Regions from separate parts of the Bacillus sp. N5-665 genome, predicted to be linked through region 2. Evidence: a T-box and tRNA genes for the amino acid it is inferred to sense, from the RefSeq annotation. Region 2 holds a T-box; the other regions hold tRNA genes.
The links. The T-box of region 2 lies ahead of thrS (threonine--tRNA ligase). A T-box ahead of a tRNA ligase gene usually reads a tRNA of that ligase, here a tRNA-Thr.
Positions count from the first base shown of each region.

Region 1 (5,461 bases), 1.6 Mb from region 2:
CTAGCGCCGATGGTAGTTGGGACCTTGTCCCTGTGAGAGTAGGACGTTGCCAGGCAAAATGGAGGATTAGCTCAGCTGGGAGAGCACCTGCCTTACAAGCAGGGGGTCGGCGGTTCGATCCCGTCATCCTCCACCATATATGTCGGAGGGGTAGCGAAGTGGCTAAACGCGGCGGACTGTAAATCCGCTCCTTCGGGTTCGGCAGTTCGAATCTGCCCCCCTCCACCATTCTTAATTAATGGGCTATAGCCAAGCGGTAAGGCAACGGACTTTGACTCCGTCATGCGCTGGTTCGAATCCAGCTAGCCCAGCCATTAAGAGCCATTAGCTCAGTTGGTAGAGCATCTGACTTTTAATCAGAGGGTCGAAGGTTCGAATCCTTCATGGCTCACCATTTTAACAAAATATGCGGGTGTGGCGGAATTGGCAGACGCACTAGACTTAGGATCTAGCGCCTTTGGCGTGGGGGTTCGACTCCCTTCACCCGCACTTTTAATAAAATAACTCAAACATGTCTTGCGGAAGTAGTTCAGTGGTAGAATACAACCTTGCCAAGGTTGGGGTCGCGGGTTCGAATCCCGTCTTCCGCTCCAATTTTCAATATGACATGCCGGGGTGGCGGAACAGGCAGACGCACAGGACTTAAAATCCTGCGGTGGGTGACCACCGTGCGGGTTCGACCCCCGCCCTCGGCACCATATGCGCCCGTAGCTCAATTGGATAGAGCGTTTGACTACGGATCAAGAGGTTAGGGGTTCGACTCCTCTCGGGCGCGCTTTTATTAACGGGAAGTGGCTCAGCTTGGTAGAGCACCTGGTTTGGGACCAGGGGGTCGCAGGTTCAAATCCTGTCTTCCCGATATTCCCAAAAACATGGGGCCTTAGCTCAGCTGGGAGAGCGCCTGCCTTGCACGCAGGAGGTCAGCGGTTCGATCCCGCTAGGCTCCACTTTATTTATTATATGTCTCGGAGGTATACCCAAGTTCGGCTGAAGGGATCGGTCTTGAAAACCGACAGGCGGTGAGAATCGCGCGGGGGTTCGAATCCCTCTACCTCCTCCATTTTCTTTTTAAATGGTTTAGATACATATAATAATAAAATTTTTGTTTTTTCCTTCATGGAGGTATACCCAAGTTCGGCTGAAGGGATCGGTCTTGAAAACCGACAGGCGGCGAGAGTCGCGCGGGGGTTCGAATCCCTCTACCTCCTCCATTTTTTAAAAACATTATATTGTCGCGGGGTGGAGCAGCACGGTAGCTCGTCGGGCTCATAACCCGAAGGTCGCAGGTTCAAATCCTGTCCCCGCAACCAAATGGTCCCGTGGTGTAGTGGTTAACATGCCTGCCTGTCACGCAGGAGATCGCCGGTTCGACCCCGGTCGGGACCGCCATTTATGTTGGCTCGGTAGCTCAGTCGGTAGAGCAGAGGACTGAAAATCCTCGTGTCGGCGGTTCGATTCCGTCCCGAGCCACCATTTTTTTATGCCGACTTAGCTCAATTGGTAGAGCAACTGACTTGTAATCAGTAGGTTGGGGGTTCAAGTCCTCTAGTCGGCATCCTTTAGGGGCATAGTTTAAAGGTAGAACTGAGGTCTCCAAAACCTCCAGTGTGGGTTCGATTCCTACTGCCCCTGTAAAAGTGTATGGGCCTATAGCTCAGCTGGTTAGAGCGCACGCCTGATAAGCGTGAGGTCGATGGTTCGAGTCCATTTAGGCCCACCATATATTATTCCGCAGTAGCTCAGTGGTAGAGCTATCGGCTGTTAACCGATCGGTCGTAGGTTCGAGTCCTACCTGCGGAGCCATGGCCCGTTGGTCAAGTGGTTAAGACACCGCCCTTTCACGGCGGTAACACGGGTTCGAATCCCGTACGGGTCATAAAAAAAGAGTCAGCATATTGCTGACTCTTTTTTATTTTGTGGAATCCTCCTTTATCAACTGATTTTCCTGAAATAAATAAAGGGATTTAGGAAAAGCTATGGTATGTATAAAAAGGAGGAGACAAAAATGACACGAGTGAGAGATTTTATGAGTACTCATGTTGTACATTGTACACCGCTAGACAATGTATATGAGGCTGCTGTAAAGATGAAAGAAGAATCGATTGGATTGATTCCAGTTGTTGAAAATGAGCAAGTTGTTGGGCTTGTTACGGACCGAGATTTAGTTGTTCGTGGGATTGCTGAGAAACATCCTGGATCTAATAAAATTACAAATGTAATGACAACAAACATTGTTTCAGTTTCTCCAGATGATTCTATTGAAAAAGCTACAGAGTTAATGGCACAGTATCAAATTAGACGATTACCAGTAGTTGAGAGTGGTCAACTCGTGGGGATGCTAGCACTAGGTGATTTAGCTATAAGAGAATCGGCAGATGATCAAGCTGGATTTGCTTTAAGTGAAATCTCGGAGCATACGGAATGAAGAGAGTCGTTCATTAGTGGGATAAGTTACGTATAAAAATCAGATGCATTATTCTAGTATATATGGATTAAACTAATATGTTAGCATGATGTATCTGAGACATTATATAATATAAGTATACAGTTAGTAATTTCGACAGTTTTTTAAAATTTGTCATTCCTAATTTTAAATAAGAGAAAAAATGATATACTGATAGATATAAGTATTATGAAAGATTTTGAATATAACAATATTCATTGTTAATGATGTAATAATGGATTAATATTTCCTATGTAGACAAAAGGGAAGGGGAATTATATGAGGGCTGTACAGCGCGATCCAAATTGGAATTTGGTTACAGATACATATATAGAACCAAATAATTTCGCTGAATTATTTTCTTTGCTTGTACCTTGTCATCCAAAAGGTGAAGGGAAAGAACGGACTATATTAGTGTGGAAAGAAAAAGAATTTTATAAAGAAGAAAATTTAGCGGCATTTATCGTATATGGAATGGATAAAGTAAAGAATTTGCCGCAGTTTCATAAAGATGAAATTCCAACTCTAGTACGTATTCTTCGCTTATGCCAAGAGATTGGTTGGTATGAAGAAGCAAATACATTTATGATAACTCAAGGACTAGCTGAGTTTGTTCACACTTCATTGGAATATGAAACGTGGGATCTGTTGACGCAAGCGGTTGCTTTAAACTATTTAATTATTAAATATCGTATGGGTGAATTGACTGATGGGGATGTAGAAATTTGGGATAGGGTTAAATTTAATGAGAAATGTATAACGGATTGTAAACAACTATTATCTCATAAAGAAGTATTGGAATTTACATTCTTTTATATGTGTAAGAGAGCTAAATTACTATCAAAAGAGCAATTAAATAGTGATATGATGAGTCTAGCGATGTATTGTAATACGTTTGTGTATGACTTATACACACATGACTTATTACGAAAATATCGTAAGTGTACAGACTTCCTATCATATTATGGACCTAGTCAAGCGGTGTTAGCTTGTCAAAGAGCTGTACTTTCTCAAATTTCAGATCGATTAGACCCATTGAAAACTACTCATGTAGATGATTATTTATATGTAATGAAAGAAATGATGGAGCATATGACGATAGGGATAATGGATCGATATGATCATTTTATCGGAAAGTTATTATCATATGTGCCATTTTTCGAAATGATTCAAGTTCCGCAACATGCATATTATTGTGAAGAATTACTGTATATTTGTAAGGGCATTGAATATAAAGAAGAAATATTACGCAATTATATATTTATACAATTACATGATTGTTTACCATCATTCTTTAAACTATTTCTTAAAAATAAGCGTTATGCAACGATTCATGACATTCTGTTCTATTGGTGTGATGATGAACAAAGAATGAGTTTAGAGAAAAAATATAATCTTAGCTTTATTTATGAAAAATATGCTTGTGGATAAAGAGCATTTTCTATATAAAAAATTTATATAAATTAAAAAGGATCTCAAGTTTATGTGAGATCCTTTTTTTTATTAGTAAAGCAAGGAGAACGCAATTAAGACGAGAAATAAAATTCCATAAAGGAGAAATTGTGCCGTATTGCTTCCTTGTATACCAAAAAAAGTATTTATTTTTGTGTATAAATTCAATATATATTTTAGCGGATTATCTTTGAAAGATCGGTACACAATGTCTCCTCTTTCTAAGCTTTTTGTTCGTGTTTTTTGTTAGTAGGGACATGAATGTATCTAGCTATGAATAATAAAACAGCCATAAAGAATACAGGAAATACGGTAGATAAATAAAAACCATTACTAATAATATTTGTTATTAGGGCACTTAATAGAAAGATGGCATTATATATATGGGCAATTTTTTGTTTTAATTGTACTTGAAAGGATTCCATCATAATTTCTAAAGCAACAAAAGCAATGATAATAGATAAAAATACAGTGTTTGTATTGTAAATGATTAAACAATAGATTAAACCTAAAAAGGCGAAGTATTCAATTAAGAGAGGTATATTGATATTGCGTTGCATACAATTTACCTAACTAAATATGGCAGTGGGTTTACTGCATTTGTTTTTTCAAAATTCCATTCTCCATTGTGTAATTCAAAATGAAGATGTTGCCCGTATGAATGACCTGTGTTTCCCATATGACCTACTAATTGTCCAGCTTGTACTTGATCACCAGCTTGTACAGTGCGATCTTTCATGTGTGCATAGACTGTTGTATATAATTTCCCGTTTATTTGATGGGCGATGAACACAACATTGCCATAGCTAGCTGAATAATATGATTTCACAACTTTACCTGCAGCTGCCGCCTGGATAGAGACATTACCTTGAGCTGCAATATCTATACCATAATGCATTTGTTCCCAGCGTATATCAAAGGTTGAGCTAATTCTTCCTTGAGTAGGGAATTTGAAAACTGCTGGAATGGAAGTAGTTTGAGCCGTTTGAGCTTGTGATTGATTTTGCATCACATAATGTTTTGCTACGTATCCGTATCCTGTGCCAAAACGAATTTTATACCAAGTTCCTACAGTTTCCACTACTTGTATTTGTGTACCATTTTGTAATGAACCAAGTAGTGCACTACTTGTACTAGCGTTGCCACGTACATTAAGTTTAGGTGTTGCAACTGTGTATTTCGTATTATTTTGAACTGTGATGCCTTTTACTAAAGGCTGTGAACCATTAGCCACAAATGCTTTTTGTACGTAACCTGTTTTGCCATTATGTAAAATTTTATACCACTCGCCTTGTTCTTCTTGAATGGTAATGAATTTTCCATTTGGTAATACATCTAAAATTGAAGATTCTAAATTAGGTTCAGAACGAACGTTTAATGCATTGGCATTAACGATGTATTGATTATTAGATTGAAGTTTGTTTTTTAGTAGAATAGCATCTTTTTGTACGTAACCTACTTTATTATTAACAGATACTTTATACCAGCCATTAGTTGTTTCAAGTATGTTCACTTTCGTATTAAAGCGAATTGTATCAATTGATGAGCTATTTGCGTTATCTTTTG
Region 1 is NZ_CP093325.1:4,780,493-4,785,953, reverse strand. It holds rRNA gene rrf (5S ribosomal RNA) at 1-55, shown strand, start outside; tRNA gene MNO09_RS27310 (tRNA-Val) at 61-136, shown strand; tRNA gene MNO09_RS27305 (tRNA-Tyr) at 145-228, shown strand; tRNA gene MNO09_RS27300 (tRNA-Gln) at 240-314, shown strand; tRNA gene MNO09_RS27295 (tRNA-Lys) at 319-394, shown strand; tRNA gene MNO09_RS27290 (tRNA-Leu) at 409-489, shown strand; tRNA gene MNO09_RS27285 (tRNA-Gly) at 519-593, shown strand; tRNA gene MNO09_RS27280 (tRNA-Leu) at 610-698, shown strand; tRNA gene MNO09_RS27275 (tRNA-Arg) at 702-775, shown strand; tRNA gene MNO09_RS27270 (tRNA-Pro) at 786-859, shown strand; tRNA gene MNO09_RS27265 (tRNA-Ala) at 875-947, shown strand; tRNA gene MNO09_RS27260 (tRNA-Ser) at 968-1,060, shown strand; tRNA gene MNO09_RS27255 (tRNA-Ser) at 1,119-1,211, shown strand; tRNA gene MNO09_RS27250 (tRNA-Met) at 1,234-1,310, shown strand; tRNA gene MNO09_RS27245 (tRNA-Asp) at 1,314-1,389, shown strand; tRNA gene MNO09_RS27240 (tRNA-Phe) at 1,398-1,473, shown strand; tRNA gene MNO09_RS27235 (tRNA-Thr) at 1,483-1,555, shown strand; tRNA gene MNO09_RS27230 (tRNA-Trp) at 1,562-1,632, shown strand; tRNA gene MNO09_RS27225 (tRNA-Ile) at 1,644-1,720, shown strand; tRNA gene MNO09_RS27220 (tRNA-Asn) at 1,729-1,803, shown strand; tRNA gene MNO09_RS27215 (tRNA-Glu) at 1,805-1,876, shown strand; gene MNO09_RS27210 (CBS domain-containing protein) at 2,006-2,425, shown strand; gene MNO09_RS27205 (DUF3965 domain-containing protein) at 2,723-3,874, shown strand; gene MNO09_RS27200 (hypothetical protein) at 4,117-4,455, opposite strand; gene MNO09_RS27195 (SH3 domain-containing protein) at 4,461-5,461, opposite strand, start outside.
Region 1: it encodes a tRNA-Thr, which carries the amino acid that the T-box ahead of thrS (threonine--tRNA ligase) is inferred to sense. The anticodon was not compared.

Region 2 (5,461 bases):
AAAATGGCGTGATATACAGCATCTAGATGGTTTTCACGGACAATTTGGTGGATGGAATGAAGATGAGGCGTGTGTTTATACTTTATGGAATGATAGGGGGGCGTATCAATCATTTATGAATGGTGCTCACGATACCATTTATTTAAATAGTAATCAAGAGGATACGTTTCTTTCATGTGAAATTGAACTGTTTCAAACATTGTATGATATAACTGATATGCCTTTGAAAGAGGTTGTTACAGAAGGGTCATTTGTCAGAGTTGCTATATGTGATGTAAAGGTGGAACAGGAAAAGCAGTTTTTACATAAACAAGAAACAATTTGGAATAAAGGAATGAAAAAAGCAAACGGGATGATAGGTGGAGTAGTTGGGAAGTCTTTAAAAACTGAAAATCGTTACATAGTGTTAACTTATTGGAAAGATGAAATGGCGCATCAAAATTATGTAGAAGAGATTTTCTCAGAGCTGTATAAACTAGCTAATATTCATGAGGATTTAGAAGATATAAGAGGTAAACAAGCTGTATGTAAGGAAGAGTGGCTTGTATATTAAGTGTTCAAAACGTGCATAAATGAATGTATAATAAAGATATTTTCTTATAAACGAGTAATTAATAGAAGACGTTATATACCCTTTCATGTTAATATATTTAAGTTATAATAGAAGGCTTACCCTTTTGTATTGTACGGTAGAAGCAGTGTGAGCTTGAAATTTTGTTTAGAAAAGGATGTGCCTAATTTGCGTATCAATAAATTTATTAGTGAAGCTGGAAAAGCGTCTCGACGTGGAGCAGATAAATTAATTAATGAGAGAAGAGTAATTATTAACGGTAAGGTTGCAAAAATTGGTGACCAAGTAAATCCAGGTGATGATGTACGCGTAAATGGAGAGCAGCTTCGTATTGCTCGAGATCACGTATATATCGCTTTAAATAAACCAGTAGGTATTACATGTACGAGTGAAAAAGCTGTAAAAGGTAATATTATCGATTTAGTGAATCATCCATTACGAATTAGTCACATTGGACGTCTTGATAAAGACTCAGACGGTTTAATTTTATTAACGAATGATGGTGATATTGTAAATGAAATTTTACGTGCTGAAAACAAACATGAAAAAGAATATATCGTTTCAGTAGATAAGCCAATTACACCTGATTTTCTAGAGAAAATGGCAGCTGGTGTGAAAATTTTAGGAACGAAAACGCTTCCTTGTGAGGTAACACAGTTATCAAAATATGAATTCCAAATTATTTTAACTCAAGGGTTGAATCGTCAAATTCGTCGTATGTGTGAAGCTTTAGGTTATCAAGTATACACTTTAAAGCGTACAAGAATTATGAATATAGAATTAAATAATTTACCTGTTGGACAGTGGAGAGATTTATCGAAGAAAGAGAAACGACGTCTATTTTCAGACTTAAATTATGAACCACAAGATTGGTAAAATTGAGAAGAGGAAACCCAAAATCTATTTTTGGTTTCTTTTTTATTAAATAAAAAATCATTTTTAAACACTTGCAAAAATAAAATGAATAAGATATAGTAAATAACAATTAATGGATGTACTTTTAAAAGCAAAGAAAAGGACACGAGTTATTTTATCCGGTTATACAGAGAAGGAAGGAAAGCTGAGAACTTCCTAACGCAGAAAAATAACTTACCACCTTAGAGCTGCACTGGGGAAACTAAGTATCTAGTGCCGTGTAAGCGACGTTATCGCAAAAGAAGCCATTATGTTTTTTGTGATGGGAATCTGGGTGGAACCACGGATATAAGCATATTCGTCCCTATTTTAGGGATGAATATGCTTTTTTGTATTCAATTTCATAATAAGCGAAGAAAAGGACACGAGTTATTTTATCCGGTTATACAGAGAAGGAAGGAAAGCTGAGAACTTCCTAACGCAGAAAAATAACTTACCACCTTAGAGCTGCACTGGGGAAATTAAGTATCTAGTGCCGTGTAAACGACGTTACCGTAAAAGAAGCCATTGTGTATTTACAATGGGAATCTGGGTGGAACCACGGGTAAAAGCACGCTCGTCCCTATTTTAGGGATGAGTGTGCTTTTTATTATGAAATGGAGAGATGAAAAATGAAAGAACAGATGATTGAAATGAAATTTCCGGATGGAAGCGTTAAAGAATTTGTAAAAGGAATTACTTTAGAAGAAATTGCGGGATCCATTAGCAGTAGTTTAAAAAAGAAAGCAGTCGCAGGGAAAGTAAATGATCAGTTATATGATTTACGCCGAAATATTGAAGAAAATGCGGAAGTAGAAATCGTTACAATAGATTCAAATGAAGGGGTAGAAATTGCAAGACACTCTGCGGCACATATTTTAGCGCAAGCTGTAAAGAGGATGCATGGTAATGTAAACCTTGGTGTAGGACCTGTTATTGAAAATGGATTTTATTATGATATGGATCTTCCGAGTAGTGTAAACGTAGAAGATTTACCGGAAATCGAAAAAGAAATGAAAAAAATTATAAATGAAAATGTAAAAATAGAGCGAGTTGAGGTTTCACGAGAAGAGGCAAAAAAACTGTTTCAAGAAATGAATGATCACCTGAAATTAGAATTGTTAGAAGCAATTCCTAGTGGGGAAAGTGTAACACTATATAAACAAGGTGAATTTGTAGACTTATGTAGAGGACCACATGTACCGTCAACAGGCTATTTGAAAGCATTCCAATTAACTCACGTTTCTGGTGCATATTGGCGAGGTGATAGTAACAATCAAGTGCTTCAGCGTATATATGGTGTTGCGTTCTCTTCTCAAAAAGAATTAGAAGATTATTTACATTTCGTTGAAGAAGCAGCAAAAAGAAATCATCGTAAATTAGGTAGTGAGCTGGAGTTATTTATGTTTTCTGAAGAGGCTCCGGGAATGCCATTTTATTTACCGAAAGGACAAATTATTCGTAATGAATTAGAAGCATTTTTAAGAGAAATTCAAAAAGAGTATAAGTATCAAGAAGTACGTACTCCGTTTATGATGAACCAAGAATTATGGGAGAAATCAGGACACTGGGGACATTACAAAGACAACATGTATTTCTCTGAAGTAGACAATAAAAGTTTCGCATTAAAACCAATGAACTGCCCAGGACATATGTTAATGTTCAAAAATAAATTACACTCTTATCGCGAATTGCCAATTCGTATGTGTGAGTTCGGTCAAGTACACCGACACGAATTTAGCGGGGCATTAAATGGATTATTAAGAGTACGTACTTTCTGCCAAGATGATGCTCATTTATTTGTAACTCCAGAACAAATTGAAGATGAAATTAAATCTGTAATGGCGCAAATTGATTATGTTTATAAAACTTTTGGATTCGAATATGAAGTAGAGCTTTCTACTCGTCCAGAAGATTCAATGGGTGATGATAAGTTGTGGGAGCAAGCAGAAGAGGCATTAGAAAATGTATTACATTCATTGAATTATAAATATAGACTAAATGAAGGTGACGGTGCATTTTATGGACCGAAAATCGACTTCCATATTAAAGACGCCTTAAATAGAAGTCATCAGTGCGGGACAATCCAACTAGATTTCCAAATGCCAGAGAAGTTTGATTTAAATTATATAGATGAGAAGAATGAAAAGAGAAGACCAGTTGTCATTCACAGAGCAGTTTTAGGATCTTTAGACCGTTTCTTAGCGATATTAATTGAGCACTTTGGAGGCGCGTTCCCGGCATGGGTGGCACCGGTTCAAGTGAAGGTCATTCCAGTTTCGAATGCAGTCCATGTACAATACGCAGATGAGATTGCGGATAAATTAGCACAAGCTGGCATTCGTGTTGAAAGAGATGTACGAGATGAAAAGTTAGGATATAAAATAAGAGAAGCACAAATGCAAAAAGTTCCTTATGTTCTTGTTATTGGGGATAAGGAAATGGAGAACGGATCTGTAAATGTACGTAAATACGGTGAAGACCAGTCAGAAGTTATTGAACTAAATGGGTTTGTGGAGAGTATAAAAGAGGAAATAAAAAATAAGAAATAGAGATTGATAATAAAATACACCATTAACATGTATTACTGAATTTAAACTCATTAAAGAACCATAATAAATGATGAAGGGATAGCTTAATCGCTATTCCTTCATCATTTATTGCCATATACTTCACTTCATACCGTTAAATCATTTTCTGATTTTATATTAATGGCTTCTTGTAAGAGCTTTTGGAGAACTGCAGCAAAAACAGCAATCACGATAGAGGAGAAAATAATGATCAATCCAATTGGTATAAAACTTGGAGGATCAATTTTTTTTGCCATAAGATAGTAAAGTGGCATACCTAGTATGTATATGGTACCGATAGTGAGGGCACAGTATTTTATATTTTTTAAAGCCTTTACTGATAATACCGAGAACGCTTTGTTCTTATCAATATAACTTAAAAGTTTAAAAACTTGATACAGAGCGAAGTAAAAAGGTATCGTCGCTGCGTACATATCGATTAAAACGAGAGATTTCATATAAGCAATAGCTGGATACAATTCTCCAGCGAAATTCCCGATTTTAGGAACTAAAAATATGCACAATGCAAGTACTACTATACCTATAAAAACAATAGCTAGTTTTAAAAAGAGTGTTGAAACTTGTTTCATAAAAAGCACCTCGTTTATTTAATGACAATATGATTTTATCATATAATTTATCGTTTTAAAATAAAACTATATTGTTTTTTAACTTATTATTATTGTTATTTATGTATCCCATTAATTTTGATAAAAATAAAAAACTTGCTCATTACAAAGGAATCCGCCTTATGAAATGGTCTGTAATATTTTTTACCTTACAAAAATGTAAGGTAAATGTAAGCGAAATCGAAGGAACGAGTTTTAGAAAAGTGAGAACATGTAATAGGAAAAAGGTTTACGTAACTCGTGTAATCCTTTCTGATTGAAAAATTTAAAAATTATTAAGGATTTACATGAGAAAAAGATAAGAAATATGTGAGAAATTAATTTTACACAAAAGGGATGGAGTGAAAGAGATGTCAACAAATGTAGTTACTGTAGAACGTGTAGAAAAAACGTATGGGAAAAGAAATGAGAATCAGTCAAAAGCGTTAAGGGGTGTGTCATTAAGTATTAAAGAAGGGGAATTCGTCGGGATTATGGGTCCTTCTGGATCTGGAAAAACGACTTTACTTAATGTGATTAGTACATTGGATCAAGCAACGGGTGGCAGTGTGACAATAGCTGGTACAAATATTACTTCTATGAAGGGGAATGCATTATCTGATTTTCGATCTCAAAAATTAGGGTTCATTTTTCAAGATTTTAACTTACTAGAAAACTTATCAATTTATGAAAATATCGCTTTACCACTTTCTCTGCAAGGCGTACCTTCAAGTGAGATTACTGGAAAGGTGAATGAGGTTGCGAAGAAGTTAGGGATTACTGAAATTTTAACGAAATATCCAACTGCTGTTTCTGGG
Region 2 is NZ_CP093325.1:3,225,184-3,230,644, reverse strand. It holds gene MNO09_RS19155 (YdbC family protein) at 1-553, shown strand, start outside; gene rluF (23S rRNA pseudouridine(2604) synthase RluF) at 740-1,447, shown strand; T-box leader at 1,572-1,795, shown strand; T-box leader at 1,831-2,053, shown strand; gene thrS (threonine--tRNA ligase) at 2,098-4,017, shown strand; gene MNO09_RS19140 (DUF2975 domain-containing protein) at 4,143-4,625, opposite strand; gene MNO09_RS19135 (ABC transporter ATP-binding protein) at 5,015-5,461, shown strand, end outside.

Region 3 (5,461 bases), 2.6 Mb from region 2:
CAAACTTTTGTTGGTGATGGAGAGAATGGTACCGCATGGCTTAAGTCCATTGCTTCCCCTTCTGCTTTTGCTTCATTAACATCTACAAGTACGAATTCTTCAGCTACACCTTGGTTGATCATTGAGTAAGCGTAACTACAACCTACAGCTCCTGTTCCTACTAATACTACACGATTGATACCTTTTTTCATGTTAATTTCCCCTCTCTATTGTTCACATCTATTTTTTTATGATTGTTTAAGTAATTAATTAAAATACTAATTTAATGTTGTTTAACTTCTTTACATTCATATTGTAGCACGTATTATTGTGAATTACTTCACAAATTATGACCTATTTGTGAACTTTTTCACATAGAGTGTAAAGTTATTAAATCAAGTATGAAATCAATCTCAATGGAGGCGTTTTCTTTAGATTGTGAAAAGGTTTTTTTGGTAATTGAAATTATATCAGCGATTTTCGGAATATATCAACCGCAACTCCAAATATATCAGCGATTTTTACAATATATCGACTTACCGACAAAACTCGACAATGATAGCAGCATAAAAACGCCACCATTTCTGTATACTTCTACAAAAAGAATAGCGTCTTTTGATTATATAGATACAAATTTCTCTTAGCTGGATAGCGATATTTTTTCCATACACGTCAAATTAACATACCATCACTTATTAACAGTCAATAGACATGGGAACCTAACAAGTCTCTTCAATTATCGTAGCAACACAGTCGTTTTCAAATCTTCAGCACCTCCATTTTTTAATGTAGCATTTAGACCACTAAGATACGTAGGTTCAATTGTTAAGGATTTTGGAGGATTATCCATTGGTGGAAGAGCTAAAACAATATGGTGTCCGTATAGTCCCGTGCTACCAACTTGCAAGCTGACTCCTTCGTAGATTCTTCCTTCATCATCAGTGACAGTATAATCGAGTGCTGGCCAGCTATCATTAGCTTCCATTTCTTTTGGATAATCAAAGGTCAAATCAATCCTCGTTGAAAGTGACGAAAAGGTTACTTGATCTACTATTAATGCATACAGATTATCTTTCGTTAATGTTTTTATATTAGGAGTGAATTTACGAATCTCACTTTCAACTTTTGTAAGAGGAAATGCTACGTTCCATGTTCCTATTTGTCCAAATAAATCTTTCCCATGGACGGAAACATCAATTTTATCACCAAATTCACCGTAATTAGCCAGAGTAAATTCATGCTGCTCAATAATAGTGTTTTGTCCTTTTGACTTCTGTGAAGTAGAACCAATTGCAGCTCTAACTTCTTTCCCATTAATGGTTACATAACTAAATCCAGCTTTCTCTTCATTACTTTTGGAAATAGGGTTTTCTCCTTTGTATTCCACCGTGACCACTAAACGTCCACCATCGTAAACAGCCTCTTTCACATTCATCGTTAAACCACTATGGTTATCTTGTCTCTCAATTGATGTAGCAAGCTCATCCTTTTCAATTTTATCAGAAGCAATATCATTAAATTGTGCATAAATGGAGCCTATAACTGGAACACTCGATAATGTCTTTGCCATAGTAGGAGAAATGAATCCAGAACCTAAGAGAGAAACACATATTCCACAAGCAACAAGACTAGAATACTTCATTGTATTTTTTCTACGGTATTGATTTTTCTTAGCTTGAAGCACGGCTGTTTTTTCTCTTTGAATTAACCTATCTTCTGGTATAGGAATATCATTGATATGGTGATTAAATTCTTCTTTATTCATAACTATATCCCTCCTTTAAAATGGGGCGTAAGGCTTGCTTTGCTCGATGTAATTGAGATTTTACGGTTCCTTCTGGAGAATTAAGAATCTCAGCAACTTCCTTAATAGATAAATCGTGATAATACCTTAATACAATAATAGTTTTGTAAGTAGGATCTAAGAAATTAAATGCCTCGATTAAATCCAACGATTGCTCTAATTTATTCATGCTCTCTTCTGCACATAAATTAGAAAACATTTCATCATTCGCAAGAAATTGTCTAGAGGATTTTCTTACAAAATCAATGGATTTAAAAACAAGAATTTTAGTAATCCAACTTTGAAATTTCTCCGGCTTTTTTAACTTTCTCAATGAAAGATATGCTTCATAAATTGTTTCTTGGTATATATCCAGTGCATCTTGTTCATTTCTTACATAAGAATAAGCTGTTCGATATAGTTTTGGGCGAACAAAAGTAATAAGTTGTTCAAATGCTTGATCATTTCCTCTTGTCGCTTGTTTTACTAGATAGGCTATGTCCATTTTTATTTCTTCCTCCCTTTACTAATATAGTCGAATGAGAGAATAAAAAGGTTGCAAAAATAAGTGTATATATAAATCTCCTACAACTTATTGCAATGATTACTATCAAGCACTAATGCCACAAGAAATCCATAAAAAAAAGCAGACTATCAAAAGTCCACTTTTACACAACAAAAAAGAGATAGCAGATTATGCTATCTCTTTTAGTATGACCCGTACGGGATTCGAACCCGTGTTACCGCCGTGAAAGGGCGGTGTCTTAACCACTTGACCAACGGGCCAATTCTGGCAGAGAAGAAGGGATTCGAACCCTCGCACCGCGTTCGCGATCTACTCCCTTAGCAGGGGAGCCCCTTGAGCCACTTGGGTACTTCTCTATAATATGGCTCCGCAGGTAGGACTCGAACCTACGACCGATCGGTTAACAGCCGATAGCTCTACCACTGAGCTACTGCGGAATAATTATGGTGGGCCTAAATGGACTCGAACCATCGACCTCACGCTTATCAGGCGTGCGCTCTAACCAGCTGAGCTATAGGCCCATAATTGAAAAGCGGGTGAAGAGAATCGAACTCTCGACCAGAGCTTGGAAGGCTCTTGTTTTACCACTAAACTACACCCGCATTAAATTGTAAATGGTGAGCCATGAAGGATTCGAACCTTCGACCCTCTGATTAAAAGTCAGATGCTCTACCAACTGAGCTAATGGCTCATTTTGAAAGTGGTGCCGACTAGAGGACTTGAACCCCCAACCTACTGATTACAAGTCAGTTGCTCTACCAGTTGAGCTAAGTCGGCTTGCGACTTCAAAATGGTGGCTCGGGACGGAATCGAACCGCCGACACGAGGATTTTCAGTCCTCTGCTCTACCGACTGAGCTACCGAGCCTTTATGTAAAAAATGGCGGTCCCGACCGGGGTCGAACCGGCGATCTCCTGCGTGACAGGCAGGCATGTTAACCACTACACCACGGGACCATTTGGTTGCGGGGACAGGATTTGAACCTGCGACCTTCGGGTTATGAGCCCGACGAGCTACCGTGCTGCTCCACCCCGCGATGATAAAATATTTAATTTAGAAAAAATGGAGGAGGTAGAGGGATTCGAACCCCCGCGCGACTCTCGCCGCCTGTCGGTTTTCAAGACCGATCCCTTCAGCCGAACTTGGGTATACCTCCGAGATATAAAGCTTTAGTGGTGGACCTTGTAGGACTCGAACCTACGACCGGACGGTTATGAGCCGTCTGCTCTAACCAGCTGAGCTAAAGGTCCTTTATGGTAGCGGCGGAGGGGATCGAACCCCCGACCTCACGGGTATGAACCGTACGCTCTAGCCAGCTGAGCTACACCGCCATAAAAGATATTAAAATAAGTGGAGCCTAGCGGGATCGAACCGCTGACCTCCTGCGTGCAAGGCAGGCGCTCTCCCAGCTGAGCTAAGGCCCCGTGTTTTTGGAAAATCGGGAAGACAGGATTTGAACCTGCGACCCCCTGGTCCCAAACCAGGTGCTCTACCAAGCTGAGCCACTTCCCGTTAATAAAAGCGCGCCCGAGAGGAGTCGAACCCCTAACCTCTTGATCCGTAGTCAAACGCTCTATCCAATTGAGCTACGGGCGCATATGGTGCCGAGGGCGGGGGTCGAACCCGCACGGTGGTCACCCACCGCAGGATTTTAAGTCCTGTGCGTCTGCCTGTTCCGCCACCCCGGCATGTCATATTGAAAATTGGAGCGGAAGACGGGATTCGAACCCGCGACCCCAACCTTGGCAAGGTTGTATTCTACCACTGAACTACTTCCGCAAGACATGTATGAGTTATTTTATTAAAAGTGCGGGTGAAGGGAGTCGAACCCCCACGCCAAAGGCGCTAGATCCTAAGTCTAGTGCGTCTGCCAATTCCGCCACACCCGCATATTAATTATTCAAAGAAAAAATGGGGCGACTGATGGGAATCGAACCCACGAATGCCGGAGCCACAATCCGGTGCGTTAACCACTTCGCCACAACCGCCATGATTTTCTGGTGCCGACTAGAGGACTTGAACCCCCAACCTACTGATTACAAGTCAGTTGCTCTACCAATTGAGCTAAGTCGGCTAAATGGTGGAGGATGACGGGATCGAACCGCCGACCCCCTGCTTGTAAGGCAGGTGCTCTCCCAGCTGAGCTAATCCTCCATTTGCCTGGCAACGTCCTACTCTCACAGGGACAAGGTCCCAACTACCATCGGCGCTAGAGAGCTTAACTTCCGTGTTCGGTATGGGAACGGGTGTGACCTCTCTGCCATCATTACCAGACTGTATTCATTTAAGACAAGAATCATTATAACTTATTTAACTTTTAAAGTCAACAAGTTTTTTATATTCTTTCAAAACTAGATAACATTGCTTCATATTATATGGTTAAGTCCTCGATCTATTAGTATTCGTCAGCTCCACATGTCACCATGCTTCCACCTCGAACCTATCAACCTGATCATCTTTCAGGGATCTTACTAGCTTACGCTATGGGAAATCTCATCTTGAGGGGGGCTTCATGCTTAGATGCTTTCAGCACTTATCCCTTCCGCACATAGCTACCCAGCTATGCCCTTGGCAGAACAACTGGTACACCAGCGGTGCGTCCATCCCGGTCCTCTCGTACTAAGGACAGCTCCTCTCAAATTTCCTACGCCCACGACGGATAGGGACCGAACTGTCTCACGACGTTCTGAACCCAGCTCGCGTACCGCTTTAATGGGCGAACAGCCCAACCCTTGGGACCGACTACAGCCCCAGGATGCGATGAGCCGACATCGAGGTGCCAAACCTCCCCGTCGATGTGGACTCTTGGGGGAGATAAGCCTGTTATCCCCGGGGTAGCTTTTATCCGTTGAGCGATGGCCCTTCCATGCGGAACCACCGGATCACTAAGCCCGACTTTCGTCCCTGCTCGACTTGTAGGTCTCGCAGTCAAGCTCCCTTATGCCTTTGCACTCTACGAATGATTTCCAACCATTCTGAGGGAACCTTTGGGCGCCTCCGTTACACTTTAGGAGGCGACCGCCCCAGTCAAACTGCCCACCTGACACTGTCTCCCGGGTCGATAAGACCCGTAGGTTAGAATTTCAATACATTCAGGGCGGTATCCCACCAGCGCCTCCACCGAAGCTAGCGCTCCGGTTTCAATGGCTCCCGCCTATCCTGTACAAAATGTA
Region 3 is NZ_CP093325.1:580,368-585,828, reverse strand. It holds gene MNO09_RS05330 (L-lactate dehydrogenase) at 1-191, opposite strand, end outside; gene MNO09_RS05325 (DUF4179 domain-containing protein) at 716-1,744, opposite strand; gene MNO09_RS05320 (sigma-70 family RNA polymerase sigma factor) at 1,737-2,267, opposite strand; tRNA gene MNO09_RS05315 (tRNA-Glu) at 2,477-2,548, opposite strand; tRNA gene MNO09_RS05310 (tRNA-Ser) at 2,554-2,644, opposite strand; tRNA gene MNO09_RS05305 (tRNA-Asn) at 2,651-2,725, opposite strand; tRNA gene MNO09_RS05300 (tRNA-Ile) at 2,733-2,809, opposite strand; tRNA gene MNO09_RS05295 (tRNA-Gly) at 2,820-2,890, opposite strand; tRNA gene MNO09_RS05290 (tRNA-Lys) at 2,904-2,979, opposite strand; tRNA gene MNO09_RS05285 (tRNA-Thr) at 2,990-3,065, opposite strand; tRNA gene MNO09_RS05280 (tRNA-Phe) at 3,080-3,155, opposite strand; tRNA gene MNO09_RS05275 (tRNA-Asp) at 3,169-3,244, opposite strand; tRNA gene MNO09_RS05270 (tRNA-Met) at 3,248-3,324, opposite strand; tRNA gene MNO09_RS05265 (tRNA-Ser) at 3,352-3,444, opposite strand; tRNA gene MNO09_RS05260 (tRNA-Ile) at 3,462-3,538, opposite strand; tRNA gene MNO09_RS05255 (tRNA-Met) at 3,543-3,619, opposite strand; tRNA gene MNO09_RS05250 (tRNA-Ala) at 3,640-3,712, opposite strand; tRNA gene MNO09_RS05245 (tRNA-Pro) at 3,727-3,800, opposite strand; tRNA gene MNO09_RS05240 (tRNA-Arg) at 3,811-3,884, opposite strand; tRNA gene MNO09_RS05235 (tRNA-Leu) at 3,888-3,976, opposite strand; tRNA gene MNO09_RS05230 (tRNA-Gly) at 3,993-4,067, opposite strand; tRNA gene MNO09_RS05225 (tRNA-Leu) at 4,097-4,177, opposite strand; tRNA gene MNO09_RS05220 (tRNA-His) at 4,201-4,276, opposite strand; tRNA gene MNO09_RS05215 (tRNA-Thr) at 4,287-4,362, opposite strand; tRNA gene MNO09_RS05210 (tRNA-Val) at 4,367-4,442, opposite strand; rRNA gene rrf (5S ribosomal RNA) at 4,447-4,562, opposite strand; rRNA gene MNO09_RS05200 (23S ribosomal RNA) at 4,664-5,461, opposite strand, start outside.
Region 3: it encodes a tRNA-Thr, which carries the amino acid that the T-box ahead of thrS (threonine--tRNA ligase) is inferred to sense. The anticodon was not compared.